Regions from separate parts of the Paenibacillus sp. J22FR83 genome, predicted to be linked through region 2. Evidence: predicted binding sites of a transcription regulator. Region 2 holds the regulator's gene; the other holds the start of a gene.
What was found. Region 2 encodes LexA, which represses DNA repair genes until DNA is damaged. Its sites were predicted from a motif close to CGAACATATGTTCG; they were not measured.
Positions count from the first base shown of each region.

Region 1 (4,435 bases), on a different contig from region 2:
CTTATTTGATTAAAGGAGAGAAAAAAATGTTTAGCAAAAAAATATTATTGGCAATTACATGTTCAGCAATGTTAAACGGAATTACTGCAGGGAGTACTTTCGCTACGGATCCAAATGCTTCAAATGACATTCAGTTTAAAGAATTCCGCTACTTGGATAAAGAATTAGACAGAATTTCTCTGGATACGGCTTCAATACCGGATGGGACACGCGACGGTCACCTCACCGTCTTGCTAGACGCAGGAGAAGGAACAGAGATCCTATCGATTACAATGAAAACAGCCGATGCCGATGGAAGAGACACAAGTCACGGTATGTGGAAAACTTGGAAAGAGAAAACGGATATTGGTACTCTACTTGCCGTTTTTCACGATGGTAAAAGCGTCAATACAAGCTTTCAAAAAACGCTAGGCATGTTTAAAGGAAAAGTACAGTTTGAGTTATATGCTTCGGATAACAATGGAATGAAACTGGGTGAATATTATTATTTGGAAATCCTAACGAGTAAAGGACCTGTGAAATCGGATGTAGCCCCTTTTTCAGAAAATGAAGTTTCTTACGCACCCGTAGCAATTCGGGAATTTAGTTGGTTGGACTTGGATTCAGATCGTACAGGAGTTGCCGAGTTTGGCGCTGATCATGTGAAGGAAGGACATTTTAAATTAAAACTTAATTTTGCACAAAAAACAGATATTTCAGCCGTAATTCTGCGTGGAACGGACAAGGATGGCGGCAGCGCTCCAGGCATTTGGAGAACAAATAGAGCAGGAACCGGGTGGTTGCTTGGTATTACACAGGGTGAAATGGTTGTGACACCAGGATTTAAAAAGGATGTTAAAGAACCGGTTGGTTCGTTTAGGGGAAACATTGTCTTCGATTTATATGCCAATAATAATGGTTCTATAAAAAATGGCGAGTATTATCTTGTTGAGGTTGAAACTCCATATGGTACAGTCAAATCACAGCCAGTGAAGTTCGGCGACCCGGCATCCAACTATGTCAATCACGCACCGCTTGGATTTAAAAGCATATTTTTGAAGCTGGATTCCAACGCAGCAACTATTGATGAGCAAGAGCACACGCTTGAAGTGGCTCCTTTCACACTTGATGGTCGAACCATGGTGCCAATTCGCTTTATTGGGGAAGCATTAGGAGCGAAGATTGAATGGCATGCTCAAGAAAGACGAGTGATACTTCAAAAAGAAGGAAGTAAAGTTGAACTTGTAATTGATCAGAAGGATGCCTTTGTGAATGGTGCTGCTACGGAATTGGATTCACCGGCTGTCATTCGCGATGGAATAACGCTAGTCCCCGTTCGTTTTGTTAGTGAAAGTTTGAAAATGAAAGTGTTTTTTGAAGATGGAGAGATCACGATCACGGACGCGAAAGAACAGAAGAGTAAGTAGACGAGCCCATTTTCACCATAGGAGGCAAGCCAATGATTCATCAGTTAACCGAACGTTTTGTTTATATGTCCGCTGACGGTTCTGTTGACCGACCAATCCTAGGCGCAATCCTCGGAGATGATCGAACTCTCTTTCTAGATGCAGGCAACTCACTACGTCATGCGTCAACGTTCCGCGAGGCAGTGAGGAATGAGTATAACTCTCGACCTTGTATAACTGCGTTGACACACTGGCACTGGGATCATAGTTTCGGTGCGGCTTATGACCCATCATCACCGCTCGTCGCCACAGAAATGACGCATCAAGCCCTTCAACAGCTACTCGGCTTAGACTGGTCAGAGGAAGCTTTGGACGAACGTGTCAGGCAAGGAAAAGAGATCGAGTTCTGTGCTGACTATATAAAAAAGGAATATGATGGCATAGATCGAGACATCCAGGTTGTGCTTCCGAACATTACGTTTACCGAATCTTTAACGCTCCTTTTAGGTGCAGTATCCTGTCAAATCCACCATATTGGCGGTGTTCATGCAAATGATTCTTGCATCATGCATATTCCCGAGGAAAAGATTCTGTTTCTCGGGGATGTTCTCGGACCGGCAATTTACGATGGACCGCGATATTATGTTGCTCGGGATTTTCTTAGGATAGTAGAAAAGATTAAACAGTACCCAGCAGCTTGGTACATCGAGTCCCATCATAGGCCTGTTAGGGCTGAAGAGTTCTGGCAGGATTTAAACGAGTATTGTGCACTGGCCGAACTAGTTACTGAGTATGATGACCAACAGCTCATTGAACGTGAATTAGTAAATCGGATCGGCAGGGAACTGGTCGGTGGGGATAGAGAAGCCATCCATCAATTTCTGCTCGGAGAACAACGTCGTAAATCTAAACAAAGTTCAACTGACTAATACGTTTGGTAGTAACGTATTTCCCTAGGCGCTTACTACCCCCTTTACCTCTCGAGTAGTGAAAGTAAAATAGAGTGACTGGAACAAATGTTCTGTGAGTGGGGGAGACTATTGAGTAACTATGTTCGTGAAAATAATAAAATAATAAATGTGTTGGCCGCGGCTTTAATTGATCAACAGTTTGTAACTGTAAAAATTTATAACGATTCAGGGGATACTCATTTTACAGGCTTGATTACCCAAATGGATCAAGCGATAAGACGGGTGAAGTTATCACACGAGAATGGCATTGATTGGGTGCAGAAACAATCCTCACCTGTAGTGACTATTTACATTTTCATAATGAGTAATTTATCCAAAAGACTTGAGTTATCCAGTCTTTTTTTGCTGAGAGCTGAATGTCTTTTTGCAGGAAGTGTACAGACTTAGTAATGAAATTTACGTTGCTTCGTGTTCACAACCTCAAAAGGTGTAAATAACAAGCAACAAGTTCAGAGGAAATGAAAAATAACCCCGTTCTCAAATTTGAGAATGGGGTTATTAATCTTTAAATACCTCTTTAATAATAACTTTGGCCTTCTTCACATCACGAATATTATGCCTCAGGAGTATATCTACAATTTCTTGTATTTCCTCTTCTTTTTCACTTAGTTTTGTTTTACTACTTTTTGAATAACTGAATAAATCGTGAACCTCAATATCCAATGCTTCAGCAATTTTAGCTAAATTAAGCATGGAAATGTTTTTCTCAGCTCTTTCAATACCACCGATATAAGAAAAATGAAATCCTGCTCTTTCACCTAACTGCTCTTCGGAAAGCCCCTTTTCCTTACGATAATCCCGTATCCGAGATCCTATATATTTCAAAATATGATCAGACATGTCTACATCTCTTATATAAAGTGTAGACAAAGGAAAAAAGAAGAGACATACGCCGTTTGATATCAAAACTTATTTTGATAATTATATATATCAATTCTAGCAGTTGAGTCAATAATGTTACTAAGATAGTTTACTAGATTTAAGAGAAGGAGGTGATGAATAGTGATATTAACAAATTTACTGCCGTTGGATATTGCTAAGATAACTAGTGAGGGTATTAATTATAACGGTCATTTTTACACGACTCCAATTGCTATTAAGGAGCAATGGTTTCACCCATCCAATATTGATGAGAATAAAACTGTCTGCGTTTGTGCTGTTCCTGATAAACAAGATTTTATCTTGGTGCTGCTTGAAAAAGTTGGTTTGGTTTGGGCTTCAAAGAAAATGATGTCCGAACCCATAGATTCTGAAATTATAGAAGCATATTACGAGGCGTTTAATGAACTAAAGAAGAGGTGGAAAAATCAAAAAAGCAAATTGAAGAAAAAGGGGGGACATTAAACTTGAGAATGTCATTTTGTCGACGTTCGGATTTTTATCTAGAAGAAAGTTTGTCTAGTTATTTACATCGGGTTTCAATTCTAAATCGTTATGAGTCAATTTCATATATGCTAACAGAGTGTGAGATCTCATTAACAAGATATTCTAGCAATTTGTATACTCAACAACAACTCAATATCATTAGTAGTTTAACAACAAAATCTTTAGAATCACTTCATAGTCATTCCAACTCTTTAATTGAGAATCTTTTAGGCAATTATCTAGCAGTTAAATTAATTATGAAAAGTCGAGTTAAATATTGTTCAACATGTATGAAAGAAAGTGTGTATCATAAGTTACCCTGGATTCTGTTTCCTTTAAATGTTTGCCTAGAACATAGTACTGTTCTTCTTGAGAATTGTTATGGTTGTAATTCACCCATTTCACTGAGAAGTGTGATGGGTGGAGTCTGTGAGAAATGTAGATTTACTCTGACAAATGCTGTTTCAGAGAATATTGAACTAATTAATTCAATAATTGCGCCACAAATGTACTTATACAAAAGTCTATTTGTTCCTTCAATGGCTAATCCTATATTAGGATTAAAGATTGATGAATTCTTGAGGCTAGCAGATTTAAGTTATTTTTTACTAGAAGGTATGAAAAGCTACTTAGGCGATGAGCTGCTTATTTCCAGTTTTCATAAAAAGAAAAGTGATAATCGAGATAGTAAAAAGCAATCACACGCTTTTAATA
Region 1 is NZ_JCAUAM010000003.1:121,653-126,087, forward strand. Features, by position in the region: gene AC58PV_RS06510 (copper amine oxidase N-terminal domain-containing protein) at 6-1,406, shown strand; gene AC58PV_RS06515 (MBL fold metallo-hydrolase) at 1,439-2,314, shown strand; gene AC58PV_RS06520 (YolD-like family protein) at 2,426-2,743, shown strand; gene AC58PV_RS06525 (helix-turn-helix domain-containing protein) at 2,855-3,196, opposite strand; gene AC58PV_RS06530 (hypothetical protein) at 3,359-3,700, shown strand; gene AC58PV_RS06535 (TniQ family protein) at 3,709-4,435, shown strand, end outside.
Region 1: AC58PV_RS06520 (YolD-like family protein) is a predicted target of LexA. The motif match lies at 2,395-2,408, and genes of this name have one in related genera.

Region 2 (4,435 bases):
ACAAGAAAGCCCAATAGCACTTTAGACCATTGCGTCTTAAGCAGCTGTTGGGCTTTATTTCTATTGAAATTAACCTTTATCGATGATCGGTAAAATATCCTGAAGACGTGATACCTCATAAGCAGGTACAATTTCATCGCCACTCTTAAGTCCGTGATGATTAATCCAAATGTTGCGCATGCCAATACTTCCAGATCCTAAAATGTCTGTAGTCAGCTTGTCCCCAATCATAATGCCCTCTTCTTCACTAATTTCTAGAAGACCCAAAGCATAACGGAAAATGGCGGCAGCTGGCTTCCCTTGCCCAAATTCACCAGAAATCACGATATGATCAAAATAGGATGCAATCTCAGGCACTCCTGCTAATTTCTCTTTTTGCAAGTCAGGTGAACCATTGGTTAAAAGAAGAAGTTTGTATTTCCCTTTCAACGCATCTAATACTCGGAAGGTTTCTTCATATACATAAGGACGACTGCGACGTTCGGCAGCAAATAATTCCCCAAGCTTGTACCCTAACTCACGATCTTCAATTCCTAATCCCGCAAGTCCTCTAGTCCAAGATTCTGTTCGGTAGCCAGGAGCCAATTTCTCTAATTTACGGAAGTTCTCATCTTCGCCTTGCGTGAAGTTAGCCCATAGTCCTTCAAAAGGGTTAATCCCAATCATTTTGGTAAATGGGAACGGCTCGTATGATTCATATAAACTCCTAGCTTCTTTACGAACAGATGCTTCTAATTCCTCTGGGTTCAAGCCATTCACATGCTTCGCCGCCTCTGCACATGTTGCAGCAAAAGCCTCCTCCACACTACGATCATCCCATAACAGTGTATCATCCAAATCAAACAGAACAGCTTTCAACGTCATCATTCATTTCCCCTTTGAATGTAGTATCTATTGTAGTAAGGTTATTTCTCTTCGTCAGTAAACTTAATGGAATCTAATTGAACTTTCAGGTTACCCCTGAATGCGTTAATATAGATTTTCCTTAGCTCATTTCGCTCATCAATCTCTGCGTCAGTTAGGCCAACGGTCTTCGCCTTCCGAGCTAGTTCATTGATTCGCTCAATTGTCTTATCCATGCTGTCACTCATTGTAATCCTCCCAGTCAAAATTTCATATGATTACTACTTTGCCATCACCGATTAGGAATGTCAAGGAAACAACGCAAAGAGACATAGCAACAGGTGGCTATGCCTCGAACAATCATCTATAGCATGAACTATTAATAGCTCATTATGGTAGTAATATAACTTGTCCTTCTTGCAAGGAACTGTTCGATAAGTGATTAAATGATCTCAATTTCTCAACGTAAGAACGTGTGTTCTCACTTTTCTTTTTGTGAGCTTCTGCAATCCCCCAAAGCGTATCACCACTCTGAATAACAACCTTCTCGTGTTGCGTAGCTTTGGCTACTGCTTGTGCGGAAGTGATCGGTGTTGACACTGTTACTGAGCCTTCACCAGCATAGGCTTGTACGATCGCACCGAATGAAAACACAGTTCCAAGAATTACTGCTATCACTAAGAAACGAAGTAGTAGCTTCGCATATACCTGTTTAATCGTCATCCTTTTGGATGCATGAGCAGTACCTTGAAGTGTTGTTCTTCCATTAGATTGTGAATAAGCCATATACATAAAATCATCCCCCAAACATTTGTTCTGTTTTTAGAATAACACGAACACATGTTTGAGTCAACCATTTCTCGAACTTATGTTTGTACGAACTCGGGTTCTATGTTATACTTTGGGTAATGATTACCAGTATTGGAGTGATATCTTATGAGTAAAATTTCGCAGCGTCAACTAGCAATCATGGAATTCATTAAGAGCGAAGTGAAAGATAAGGGGTATCCGCCTTCCGTTCGAGAAATCGGCGAAGCTGTTGGACTTGCCTCCAGTTCTACCGTACATGGCCATTTGGAACGTCTTGAGAAAAAAGGCATGATTCGTCGAGATCCTACCAAACCGCGTGCAATTGAAATTCTAGGGCTTGATGGCGCCGAATCTCAATTCGCAGTGTCCGTCGCTCGTGTTCCCCTTGTTGGTAAAGTAACAGCTGGTGTTCCTATTACAGCCACTGAGAATATCGAAGATTACTTCCCTCTTCCTACAAGTATGGTCGGTGACAACAACGTGTTCATGCTGAGCATTATGGGAGACAGTATGATTGAAGCTGGTATTCATAATGGTGACTATGTGATCGTTAAACAACAACAAACCGCGAATAACGGTGATATCGTTGTCGCGATGACGGAAGATGATGAAGCTACTGTTAAGCGTTTCTACAAGGAGAAGGATCATATCCGCCTTCAACCAGAGAACTCCGCTTTACAACCTATTCTTTTGAAGAATGTAACGATTCTTGGACGAGTAATTGGATTGTTCCGGGATATGTAAGTTCGGCAGATATCACAAAAAAAGCAAGGCTCTCCAAGTGAATTTCACTTAAGAGCCTTGCTTTTTACATTTAAAACGTCAATACCCAGTTCCCTGCACGGAAGATTGGTTCGATCGAACCATCAGCCAGTTCCCCATCGATTTCAAGCTCTGCAGAACCGATCATGAAGTCTACATGAATTAATGAGCTATTCCCTCCGCGATCCTTTAACTCTGCATTCGATAGCTTCGTACCATCCTTCAAGTTAATTGGGTAACAACTACCCAATGCCAAGTGGCATGAAGCATTCTCGTCAATGCCTGTGTTGTAGAAAATACGATTCAAATTGGAAATCGGCGAATCAAAAGGTACGAGTGCAACCTCACCTAAATAGCGTGCGCCTTCATCCATATCCAACAAACGTGCCAAGTGCTCATAACCCACCTCTGCTTGAAAGTCTACTACCTTTCCAGCTTCGAACGTAAAAGAGAACCGGTCCACTAAAGCCCCGTTGATATTTAATGGCATCGTACTTGCAACTGTACCATTAACACCAGTTCGGTTAGGAATGGTGAACACTTCTTCTGTCGGCATGTTGGCCACGTAACGCACACCGCGCGAGTTTTTATTATCCCCACCTAGCCAAATATGTCCTTCCGGTAGCTCGACGCGTAAATCCGTCCCTGTAGCCCGGTATCGCAATGCTTTATAACTTCTTTCATTCAACGAGCTATGTATAGCTTTCAACGTATCCAAATGTGACTGCCAAGCCTCAATAGGATTTTCTTCATAGACACGGTTAATTTTAAAAATAGCATCCCACATCGCAGGAACTCGCTGCTCCTCGGGCAGATCACCATACACAATAGAAGCCCAAGCCTCCGTAGGAGCTTTAATTAAACACCAACTGAACTCACCTGTTCGCACATATTGCTGATACTTGCTTCTTGCTGTTGAAGCGGCTTTCGATGCTCGAGAAATTAAACTGGCATCTATACCATCGTATAAATTCGGATTCGGTACTTTAATGTTCAATAAAGCCCCTCCGTTTTCAACAAAACGTTCGAGCATCGTCGTATACCACTCTGGATAGTAATCCATTGAATCCTCGGATGCATAGTCAAATTTATTACGAGTTACCACATCATCCTGCCAATGCACATGGACAAAATTTGCTCCAGCCTCGTAAGCTTTCTGCACGATTAATCTTGTTAAATCCAATGTCTCAATGGGTGCTTCCACCAACAAATCCTGACCTTTATTTAAGTTAACACCGATTCGAATGACTAACTCTGCATACTTCTCTAAATGACGATTTAAATTATCCATTGTTCAATTACACTCCTTCGCATTAAAAAGCCCATCAGTACATGCTATGCGAGTCTGAAGGGCGATACGTATCTAACTGTCCCTCTAATCATACAATACCCGATTAGTGATTAGCAATGAATGGAGCACAGGAGTCTGCGTTGAGCTAATCTACTACTCAAGAGGTGTTATCGAGGGATGTTGGTCAAATTTTGGGAATGAGTTTTCCCCTATCGGGCTTTGGTAGCTCGGATTTTGGTGATGGGCTTGGAAGGTAAGCTAGTTGATAAGTTTTTGAGTTGCCGGTGGGCTGAGTTGCTGAAAGGTAAGTTGATAAATGGTGTATTTGGGGGCTAGAAACTAATGAGAAACTTGAATTAACTGGAAAATACACAGGTATTTGGACTGACTTTCTTCAAAAACTCTACTTAGATGGAAAAAATGTAGTTATTTTCGCCATTACCGATCAAATCGTGTGAAATGGTTAAAATTAACTGTATGAAAACCCCCGACGCTCAGCGTCGAGGGTTTCAATGATCCTAGTAGAGGGATAGATATTGATCTCTTTCCCATTGGTGAACTTGTGTGCGGTACATATCCCACTCAATTTCTTTTAACTCATAGAAATGCGCTAGCGCATGCTCACCAAGTGTGTCGCAAACAACATCGTCACGAAGCAACTCGTCTAACGCTTGTTTCAAGTTAAGAGGCAAGCTAGGAATGCCTTCTGCTTCACGCTCTTCTTCCGTC
Region 2 is NZ_JCAUAM010000004.1:33,669-38,103, reverse strand. Features, by position in the region: gene AC58PV_RS08560 (HAD family hydrolase) at 70-864, opposite strand; gene AC58PV_RS08555 (DUF896 domain-containing protein) at 906-1,091, opposite strand; gene AC58PV_RS08550 (LysM peptidoglycan-binding domain-containing protein) at 1,234-1,635, opposite strand; gene lexA (transcriptional repressor LexA) at 1,780-2,397, shown strand; gene AC58PV_RS08540 (aminopeptidase) at 2,468-3,706, opposite strand; gene glnA (type I glutamate--ammonia ligase) at 4,225-4,435, opposite strand, start outside.